Regions from separate parts of the Bacillus yunxiaonensis genome, predicted to be linked through region 3. Evidence: riboswitches for the same ligand, from Rfam matches in the RefSeq annotation. Region 3 holds a riboswitch; each other region holds the start of a gene.

Region 1 (3,289 bases), on a different contig from region 3:
GGTTAAACCGATGTTATTAAGCCCATACACAATCACGTACATAGAAAATGCGAAAATCAAGACATACCAAGGGGTTTTTTTAATCATATCATAAGGTGGGATGCGCAGTTTGTACCATCTCCATCCGAGTAAAATAATGGAGCCAATGACTGCTACAATGGCGATAGGAAATTGGAAGAAAGATGCGATAAATAAGCTGAGACGAACGCATAAAACAAATAATAGAATGCCAAGCATAAACCTTGTTCGCTTACGATTTTCATCAATTGCGGGACGTGGTTGCAGTGGGTGAAAGGGTTTTTTAACGAAATTTTCATCTAAGTATGTCGATAAGACCGGGAGTTTTTCAGGGATTTTTTTCCGAAAAACAAGGAGTAACAGAAATGACATAAAAAGGAGACCTAACGTAGCGGGAACAAACATCATGGCTGTGTGCATGTATAAGTCCATATCAATAATTTTCAAGGCGATTAAATTTACAATATTGCTTACACCAATTGGCGCACTTGATGCAGTAGCGATGAGTGCACCACTTAGTAAGTAAGGTATTTTTTGATCATGTTTGAGTCGTAAATGATGTAACAAAAGCAGTAAAATGGGAGTTGTAATTAAGATGCTACCATCGTTATTGAAGAATAATGTCATGAGAAAACAAAGAAGATTTGTATACCAAAAGAGGCGAATACCAGAGCTTTTTGCTTTTTTAGCAAGTTGAACGGCGCACCAATAAAAAAAGCCGAAACTCTCTAGTACGATTGCCATAACAATGGTAGCCATAATTGTTATGGCGGCGCCAATAATCTTTGAGCTAATATCACCCAAGTCGGTAAGAGAAACGGCACCGCTTAAAATGACAATCACTGCACCAACTGTTGCTGGAATTGCTTCATTCATCCCTTTGGGACGCCAAAAGATGATGAGCGTGGTTCCGAGAAAAGCGAGTATGGTTATTGTAGATTGTAGGTTTATCAACTCTTTCACCCCTGTTCTTATAGTGAAAAGTTTGCATAAGACATACGTCCTCACTGGCTTATATTCTATATGTATGTAGTGGGGAAGCAGCCTGTATTAAGTGAAATACCCATTTTTTGAATAAGGAAAAGAAATAATATAAATACCTTTGCATTTTTCAGACAATGATGTATGATAGGAGCGTAGTAAAAATTTAATCAGTGATAAACTAGGGGTGCCCAAGAGAGCTGGGCTGAGAGAGAAGTGCGTTGAAACTTCTTGACTCTTTGGACCTGATCTGGTTCGTACCAGCGGAGGGAAGTTAACGGCTTTACATAACAATGCCTTATGTTGCCAGGTCCTATTCTTTATTATGGACCTGGCTTTTTTATTTGAGCATACACTGGCCGCTAGTTCTCGTCCTGGTCACAAGAAAGGCGGAGCCGACTGTTTAGACCCGTTGGCTAAGGTTCTTTCGCACAGAAAGCGCTTTTTGTTTTCTCGTGCGGAGGGTTCTTAGAGGTTTAGGAGGCGAAGCTGGATCTAAAGAAAAGCGGAGGTTACTTCGCTAAGACACAGGGGAGGAAACATAATTATGAAACAATCTGTTTCAGCTGAGCAAATTGAGTTGAAGTCAAGTTTACCGGGAAGTAAGAAGGTATATGTAGAAGGTACACGTGAAGATATGAAAGTACCGATGCGCGAGATTGCACAAAGCGATACAAATGGTGTACCAAATCAATCTATTCGTGTGTACGATACGAGTGGTCCTTATACTGATCCTGATTACAAAGTGGAATTAGAAAAGGGGATTCCAACGCCGCGCCGCTGCTGGATTGTGGAACATGGAGATGTAGAAGAGTATGAAGGCCGTGAAGTGAAACCGGAAGATGATGGTGTGAAAACAGCAGCTAAGCATACGCCTATATTCCCGCAAATGGGACGTAAGCCGCTTCGTGCAAAAGCTGGGAAAAATGTTACGCAAATGCATTATGCGCGTAAAGGTATCATCACATCAGAGATGGAATATGTGGCGATTCGTGAAGGTGTGGAACCAGAATTTGTGCGTCAAGAAATTGCTGAAGGCCGTGCTATTTTACCAGCAAATATTAATCATCCGGAAGCAGAACCAATGATTATCGGACGTAACTTCCACGTGAAAGTAAATGCGAATATCGGGAACTCAGCTGTGTCATCGTCGATTGCGGAAGAAGTAGAGAAGATGACGTGGGCAACACGCTGGGGTGCAGATACAATTATGGACCTTTCTACTGGGAAAAACATTCATACGACGCGTGAATGGATTATTCGTAATGCGCCTGTACCAGTTGGAACAGTACCGATTTACCAAGCACTTGAAAAAGTAAACGGGATCGCGGAAGATTTAACGTGGGAAGTATACCGTGATACGCTAATTGAGCAAGCGGAGCAAGGAGTAGATTACTTTACAATTCATGCTGGTGTGCTGCTTCGTTACATTCCGCTTACAGCAAAGCGTGTAACAGGAATTGTATCACGCGGCGGTTCGATTATGGCCCAGTGGTGTTTATATCACCATCAAGAGAACTTCTTATATACACATTTTGAAGAGATTTGTGAAATTATGAAGAAGTACGATGTTTCCTTCTCTCTTGGAGATGGGTTACGCCCTGGTTCAATTGCGGATGCAAACGACGAAGCTCAATTTTCTGAGCTGGAAACATTAGGAGAACTTACGCAAATTGCTTGGAAGCATGATGTGCAAGTGATGATTGAAGGCCCAGGACATGTACCGATGCACCTTATTAAAGAGAATATGGATAAAGAGCTCGACATTTGTCATGGTGCACCGTTCTATACACTTGGACCGTTAACGACAGACATTGCGCCGGGTTATGACCATATTACTTCTGCGATTGGAGCAGCAATGATTGGTTGGTTCGGTACTGCAATGCTTTGCTACGTAACACCAAAAGAGCATCTTGGCTTACCAAACAAAGATGATGTTCGTGAAGGTGTTATTACGTACAAAATTGCCGCGCATGCTGCTGACCTTGCAAAAGGTCATAAAACAGCACATCAGCGTGATGACGCCCTTTCGAAAGCGCGTTTTGAATTCCGCTGGCGTGATCAATTTAATTTATCATTAGACCCTGAGCGTGCAATGGAGTATCACGATGAAACATTACCAGCAGAAGGAGCGAAGACAGCGCATTTCTGCTCAATGTGTGGTCCGAAGTTTTGCAGTATGAGAATTTCGCATGATATTCGTGAGTATGCAAAGGAGAATGATTTAGAAACAACAGAAGCAATCTCACAAGGTATGAAAGAAAAAGCAGAAGAGTTTAAAGACACAGGC
Region 2 (3,289 bases), on a different contig from region 3:
GTTTATTCACCTTACTTCCTTTGTTTTAGGGATAAATCTCCTTATTTGCCATATTTTAATTGTAACAAATAATTTACAAAATGTAATATAAAATATAGATATAAGGAAAAAGGGATAATATGATGTTTATAGTGCGTGTTGCAAAACGTATTCTTATATATAATTAGAACTCTTAAATAATATAATAGTTACATATTATGATGTATAATAAAACCTTACAATTTTGTAAGGTTTTTTGTAAGGTAAATCGATAGTTTGTACTACCTTTTTTGTATACACTACGTATGTGTAAGGCACACACATTTTAGGGAAATAAGGCAAGCACTAAAAAAGAAAGGAGTAGGGGAATGGAGAGGCACTCGGCGGCTCTTTCTTTATTATTAGAGAATGATATGATTATGTTAGCTAATAATGAAGGTTGTAAAACTGTAGTTGATCAACAAGAAACATGGGTAGATTCACATGATAAAATTGTGTGGTACAAATGGAATGCGAGCTATAAAGAGAAAATAAAGAAGCAGCACATAGGGTATGAGATGCATAGAGTTGTTTTATGGAATGAGATGAAATCTTGGATTCATAAGCATAACGGTAAAAATGAGCGAGAGAGCAGCCGAGAGGTGGATACACTCCATTTTCAGACTCCTGAAATTGTAAGACACACAGATTCACATTAGGAAAGTAACATGGAAAACTAAGGCACAGAAAAAGAGCAGGTCGCTTATAGAAGCAATCTGCTCTTTTTCTATGATTAAGCGCGTTTCGTAATCAAGCGCGGTGCTGTTGTAAATAAAATGACAAGTAAAATTGCACATAATATGAAAGAACCAATCATTGTGCTGCCGTTTATGATGAAGGAATATAAAGCGGCTGACTGTCCTTTTGGTGCATATTGACCAAAGAAAATAACGCCGGCAATAAAGTGCCAGAAGTAACGAGCTAGGCTGCCGATAAATGTAGCAATAATGATATACATAATTGCTTTTGTTTTTTGACTATTGGCAAGTGCTTGTTGAATTGGTGTATGAAATAATCCAGCAAAGCCGATAAAAGCAAATGCAATGAAGTATTCAATAAACATTTGTACAGGCGTTAAAATGTATGCATCTCCTACGACAATTTGTAGTAATCCCCAAACGAGACCACTTAAGAAACTAGCTTTAAATCCCCAGCGATAAGCGATAATAAAAATTGGAATCATAGCAAATGAGATAGAACCGCTTGTTGGAAGTTTAATAGATAGCGGCAAAATGTCGATGACTAATGCAAGTGCTGCAAGAATCGCTGCCTCTATCATCGCTTGTAAATTTGTATTACGCATGTATAAATCCCCCTACATCCAAGTTACAAAAAAAGAATCATTATCATAGGGGAATATTGAAATATACAAGTTACAAATAACTATTTATGTATATACGTTTGCACAATTCCTGCGTTAGCATTAACTAACAGGTTCAAAGGGTCGGAACGATGTGTTCCCTCTCAGCGACGTGGCTCCCCCTGTGACAACGAGATTCTTAGATTGTTAATATTATTGTAAATTAAAATGGATAAGAATGGAAAATAAATTTTAGCATAGCTATGTTATATAAGATAAAACCGTAAAAAATAGTGATAAATTGACACAATATTGTATAGTCTTTCTTTTGGAGTTCATGTTATAATTGATATTGATAATAATTATCGTTATCGTCTGAGGGGGAGAAATCATGAACTTAGTTGATATGAATATAGATGAAAAAGTACGTGTGAAAGATTTACAATCTCTTGATAAATTATTAAAACGTCGTTTAGCTTCATTTGGATTTGCTGAAGGATGCGAACTTTGTGTAAAACAAAAGGCAATGTTTAATGGTCCGTGTACATTAGAATGCCGCGGGCAATTAATCTCTATTCGCCATTGTGATGCGAAAATGATAAAGGTGGAATTGGCGTGAATAAAGTTGCTTTACTAGGGAACCCGAATACGGGGAAAACATCATTATTTAATGCGCTTACTGGTTCTTATGAATATGTAGGGAACTGGAGCGGAGTAACTGTAGAAAAAAAGATTGGTAAGTTAAAAGATAAGAAGGGAACTTTAATAGACTTACCAGGTGTATATAATTTAAACCCTGTGTCACGTGATGAAGGGGTTGTTACACAATTTCTCTTAACAGACGAATTTCATCATATGTTAAACATTGTAGACGCTTCTCAATTCGAACGTAATATGCATTTAACTTTGCAATTATTAGAATTTGGTAAGCCGCTCTCAATTGGTTTAAATATGATAGATGTTGCCAGGCAGCGTGGCATTATAATTGATGTGAAGAAACTAACTGAAATGCTCGGTGTAACAGTCATTCCGGTTATTGCAAGGAGCGGAAAAGGCTGTGAGGAATTATTAGCTTCTCTTCACGAGAGTGATCATGTAGAACAGAAGCCACTTATTCTTTCTTATGGTGAAAAGGTAGATGCAGGAATTCAGCAAGTTATGGATAAACTGCAACAAACGAATTATGAGCACCCAAGATGGCTTACACTTCAATTTTTGAGCAATAATGAAGTAGTAGAACAAGAGTTAAATCAATTGCCTATTTATAAGGAACTTGTAGCAATCCGCTCTGCATTAGAAGCAGAACTAGACATAACGCTGGAACAGCATATGTACGGAGCACGTGCAGCGTATATTGAAAAGTTGAAAACAAATGTTATTCGTCATGAGAAAGAAGGAAGCATTCCTTTTTCTGAACGAATTGATAAATTAATTACCCATAAAATTTGGGGGCTTCCGATCTTTTTAGGGATCATGTATTTCATTTTTCAGGTGACGTTTTCGTGGATTGGAACACCTTTATCTGATCAACTTGATGCATTTATCGGGGGACCGTTCACAGATTGGGTAACAACAGCTTTAACTAATATGGGGGCATCTGAATTTATTCGAGCGCTCATTACAGATGGCGTAATTGCCGGTGTCGGTGCGGTAATCGTATTCGTTCCACAAATCCTTGCATTGTTCTTCTTCATTTCATTATTAGAAGACTCTGGATATATGGCGCGTATTGCTGTTGTCATGGATCGTATTATGGAGTTTTTTGGACTAAATGGAAAAGCATTTATTCCTATGATTATTGGATTTGGTTGTAATGTACCAGGTGTTATGGCTGCGAGAACGATTGAACAGGAGAAAGAGAGACTGCTTACGATTTTAGTGACGCCATTTATGTCATGTTCAGCACGTCTACCTGTATATGCATTATTTGCGGGGGTCTTCTTCCCACATAGTCAAGCAACCGTTGTGTTC
Region 3 (3,289 bases):
CATAGTGCATCTGTCCCCAACGTACATCAAATGTTGAGCTCACGTTCCCTTGAGTTGGATATTTAAATACAGCTGGAATAGATGGTTTAGCTTGCTGTTGTTGTGGTTGCTGTTTTCCTTGCAGTATATATTGTTGTCCGACATAGCCATATCCAGATCCGTAGCGAATTTTATACCATGTGCCAACCTTTCCGACGACTTGTACTTGTGCTCCATTCTGTAAAGAGCCAATAATAGCTGTATTTGTTCCTGCACCGCTGCGTACTTTTAATACTGGAGTAGCCACATAATAAGAACTTCCGCCTTGTACAGTAATTCCTTTTACTAATGGCTGAGCTACGTTAGATAAAAATTCTTTCTTTACATAGCCACTTGTTCCATTATGTATAACTTTATACCATCCCTCTTGTTCTTCTTGAATCGTAACAAATTTTCCATTCGGTAATACATCAATAATTTCAGATTGCGTATTTGGCTCAGAGCGAACGTTTAATGCATCTGCATTAACGATATATTGTTGCTTACTATTGCTTGTTTTTGCTAAAGAAATTGCTTCTTTTTTTACATAGCCAGTTTTATTTTGAGTGTGAATTTTATACCATTCGTTTGTTGTTTCAAGAATTGTAACTGGAGTGTTCTTTGGAATGGTTTCAATAACAGAATCTGTTGCTTTAGGGCTAGTGTACACTTGTAATGTATTCGTTTTTACATAACCAATTTTTATTTTTGTTTTTTGCTGTGCTGATACGGTTTGTACAGTGGAATCTGTCATAGACGGGAGCATAGAAGCGACTGCGACAGTAGCTGCTGTCATTGCTGCGGCTTTCATGTTCATATAATTAGAGGCCTCCTTATGTAATAAATTTCTATATCCTTAATTATAATATAACAATATTTAATTTGTCTTGTATGCATAGAAATGTAATACTGAAAAATAAATGAACATTTTTTAATACTATAAAGTCATATAATAAAAGGATAGCAGATTTATCAGTGTTATGGAAATAGATAGAAGGAATTTGCGTTTTTCTGAACTTACAAAATACATAGAATGATATTTTATCCCGCTACTTTAGGGCAGTAAGACTCCCACCTCAAAGTTCTGAGAAAACAAAGAAGATAGGTGGGAGATAACCGTTAGTGGAGGATGAAGAACCCCCCTGATGGAAGTTTCACTTTATCTCGCTCAAAACATTGATATTTTAGGGGAAAGCTTTAAGATGAAAAGTCTCTCGTAAGACATAGAGTGACCTAACTAATCACTTTTTGTCTAAAATTAACACATATGGAAATTTGACTTTATAACTTAAAAGAGTTGCCGATGATATATGGCGATGGTATACTGACTATGTTAAATGAATATAATGCTAGGGGAGCTAGTGTTGCTAGCTGAGAGTAAGACCTATAGTCTTTAACCCTTGAACCTGATCTAGATGATGCTAGCGTAGGGAAGCAATTTGGACGATATATATAACGTCCCCGTTTCTTTGCGTATAGAAACGGGGATTTTTTATTGAAAATTTTATAGAACACCACTAGGGGTGCTTGAAAGCTGAGAGAGGTAGAAACCTTAACCCTTATAACCTGATCTAGGTGATACTAGCGTAGGGAAGTGGAAACAACAAATAGGTTTTTCTTTTGTTTGCTGTGGACCACTTCTTATATAGAAGTGGTTTTTTATTTGGAAACATATATACAGGAAGGGGAAGCGGAGATGACATTTTGTGAAAGACTATTTGAAAAGGTGCAACCTGTTTGGGAGAAGAGTCATAATCACCCATTTGTAACAGGTATGGGAGATGGAACATTAGAGAAAGATAGATTTCAATATTATATTGTTCAAGATTATTTGTATTTGTTAGATTACGCAAAATTATATGCAATTGGTGTTGTAAAAGCAACAAATCCAAAAGTAATGGCGAAGTTTGCTGAACAAATCGATGGAATTTTAAATGGAGAAATGACGATTCATAAACAATATGCAAAGCGTTTAGGAATTTCTGTTGAAGAAATGGAATTAGCAAAGCCGTCTGCTATGAATCTAGCATATACAAACTATATGATGTCTGTATCACAAAACGGTACACTTGCTGAGTTAATTGCAGCGTTGCTTCCATGTATGTGGAGTTATTGGGAGATTGGAAAGCGCTTGAATGATATTCCAGGAGCACGCGATCATGAATTTTTTGGCGAGTGGATTCAAGGGTATAGTTCTGAAGAATATGGAAATCTTTGCGTGTGGTTAATTGATTTATTTAATGAAATTACAATTGGAAAAACAGAAGAAGAACGAAATCGTTTAGAAGAAATCTTCTTATATTCCAGTCGTTTTGAATATTTATTCTGGGATATGGCATATCGTAAGGAGATGTGGGGTTTTGAGGAGCAAGAACATACTACAATTTCATAATGTTTCCTTTCATTATGAGGAGAAGCAGATTATAGCGAATCTTGATGTTGCAGTACAACAAGGAGAATTCGTTAGTATTATTGGTCCGAGTGGCTGCGGAAAAAGTACATTGTTTCGACTCATTACAGGACTTGAGGAAGCAAGCGAGGGCACTATTGATGTAATTGGAGAAACGAATCATCCTGTTGGTTATATGCCACAAAAAGATATGTTACTTCCATGGCGAACGATTATCGAAAATGCAGCATTGCCTCTTGAATGTCAAGGTGTGAAGAAAAAAGAAGCACAAATGCAAGCACGAAAATTATTGGTGCAGTTTGGACTGCAAGGGTATGAAAATAAACAGCCAAAAGATTTATCAGGTGGAATGCGTCAACGTGTATCTTTTATTCGTACGTTGTTAACGGGCGGCGACCTTTTACTATTAGATGAACCATTTAGTGCACTCGATGCATTGACGAAAGCATATCTGCAAGAGTGGCTGTTTGAACAATGGAAACATTGGCAAAAAACGATTGTATTTATTACACATGATGTAGAGGAAGCGCTTTATCTTTCCAATCGTATTTTTATCGTAACAGAGCAGCCCATTACATCATTAACAGAGCGGATTGTACCTCTTGGACAAGAACGATCTCGAAAGGATTTGCATCGTCCAGAAATGCTGGCATTAAAAGATGAACTCATTGGGATGTTACAAAGACAGGTACTTGTATGAAGAGAATTGTAGACTATGTTCCAGCTTTTATTGTTGCTGCTATTTTTCTTATTGGTTGGGAAGTAGGGGCGCGGATTCTCGATGAAATGTACATTTTACCATCCCCAAGTGCCATTGTTCAAAAAATATGGGATTTGCGGGATATATTGCTTACGGTGCAT

What was found. Region 3 has a riboswitch for thiamine pyrophosphate ahead of tenA (thiaminase II). Riboswitches for the same ligand answer to the same signal wherever they lie in the genome.
Region 1: it holds a riboswitch for thiamine pyrophosphate, as region 3 does, so the genes downstream of both, thiC (phosphomethylpyrimidine synthase ThiC) here and tenA (thiaminase II) in region 3, are expected to answer to the same signal.
Region 2: it holds a riboswitch for thiamine pyrophosphate, as region 3 does, so the genes downstream of both, thiT (energy-coupled thiamine transporter ThiT) here and tenA (thiaminase II) in region 3, are expected to answer to the same signal.

What each region holds. Positions count from the first base shown of each region.
Region 1 is NZ_JBAWSV010000003.1:274,736-278,024, forward strand. It holds gene WAX78_RS10685 (arsenic transporter) at 1-969, opposite strand, end outside; TPP riboswitch at 1,173-1,288, shown strand; gene thiC (phosphomethylpyrimidine synthase ThiC) at 1,547-3,289, shown strand, end outside.
Region 2 is NZ_JBAWSV010000010.1:82,948-86,236, reverse strand. It holds gene WAX78_RS22125 (hypothetical protein) at 348-677, shown strand; gene thiT (energy-coupled thiamine transporter ThiT) at 752-1,321, opposite strand; TPP riboswitch at 1,410-1,511, opposite strand; gene WAX78_RS22115 (FeoA family protein) at 1,710-1,937, shown strand; gene feoB (ferrous iron transport protein B) at 1,934-3,289, shown strand, end outside.
Region 3 is NZ_JBAWSV010000006.1:5,860-9,148, forward strand. It holds gene WAX78_RS17385 (SH3 domain-containing protein) at 1-835, opposite strand, end outside; TPP riboswitch at 1,360-1,468, shown strand; TPP riboswitch at 1,528-1,628, shown strand; gene tenA (thiaminase II) at 1,715-2,410, shown strand; gene WAX78_RS17395 (ABC transporter ATP-binding protein) at 2,379-3,128, shown strand; gene WAX78_RS17400 (ABC transporter permease) at 3,125-3,289, shown strand, end outside.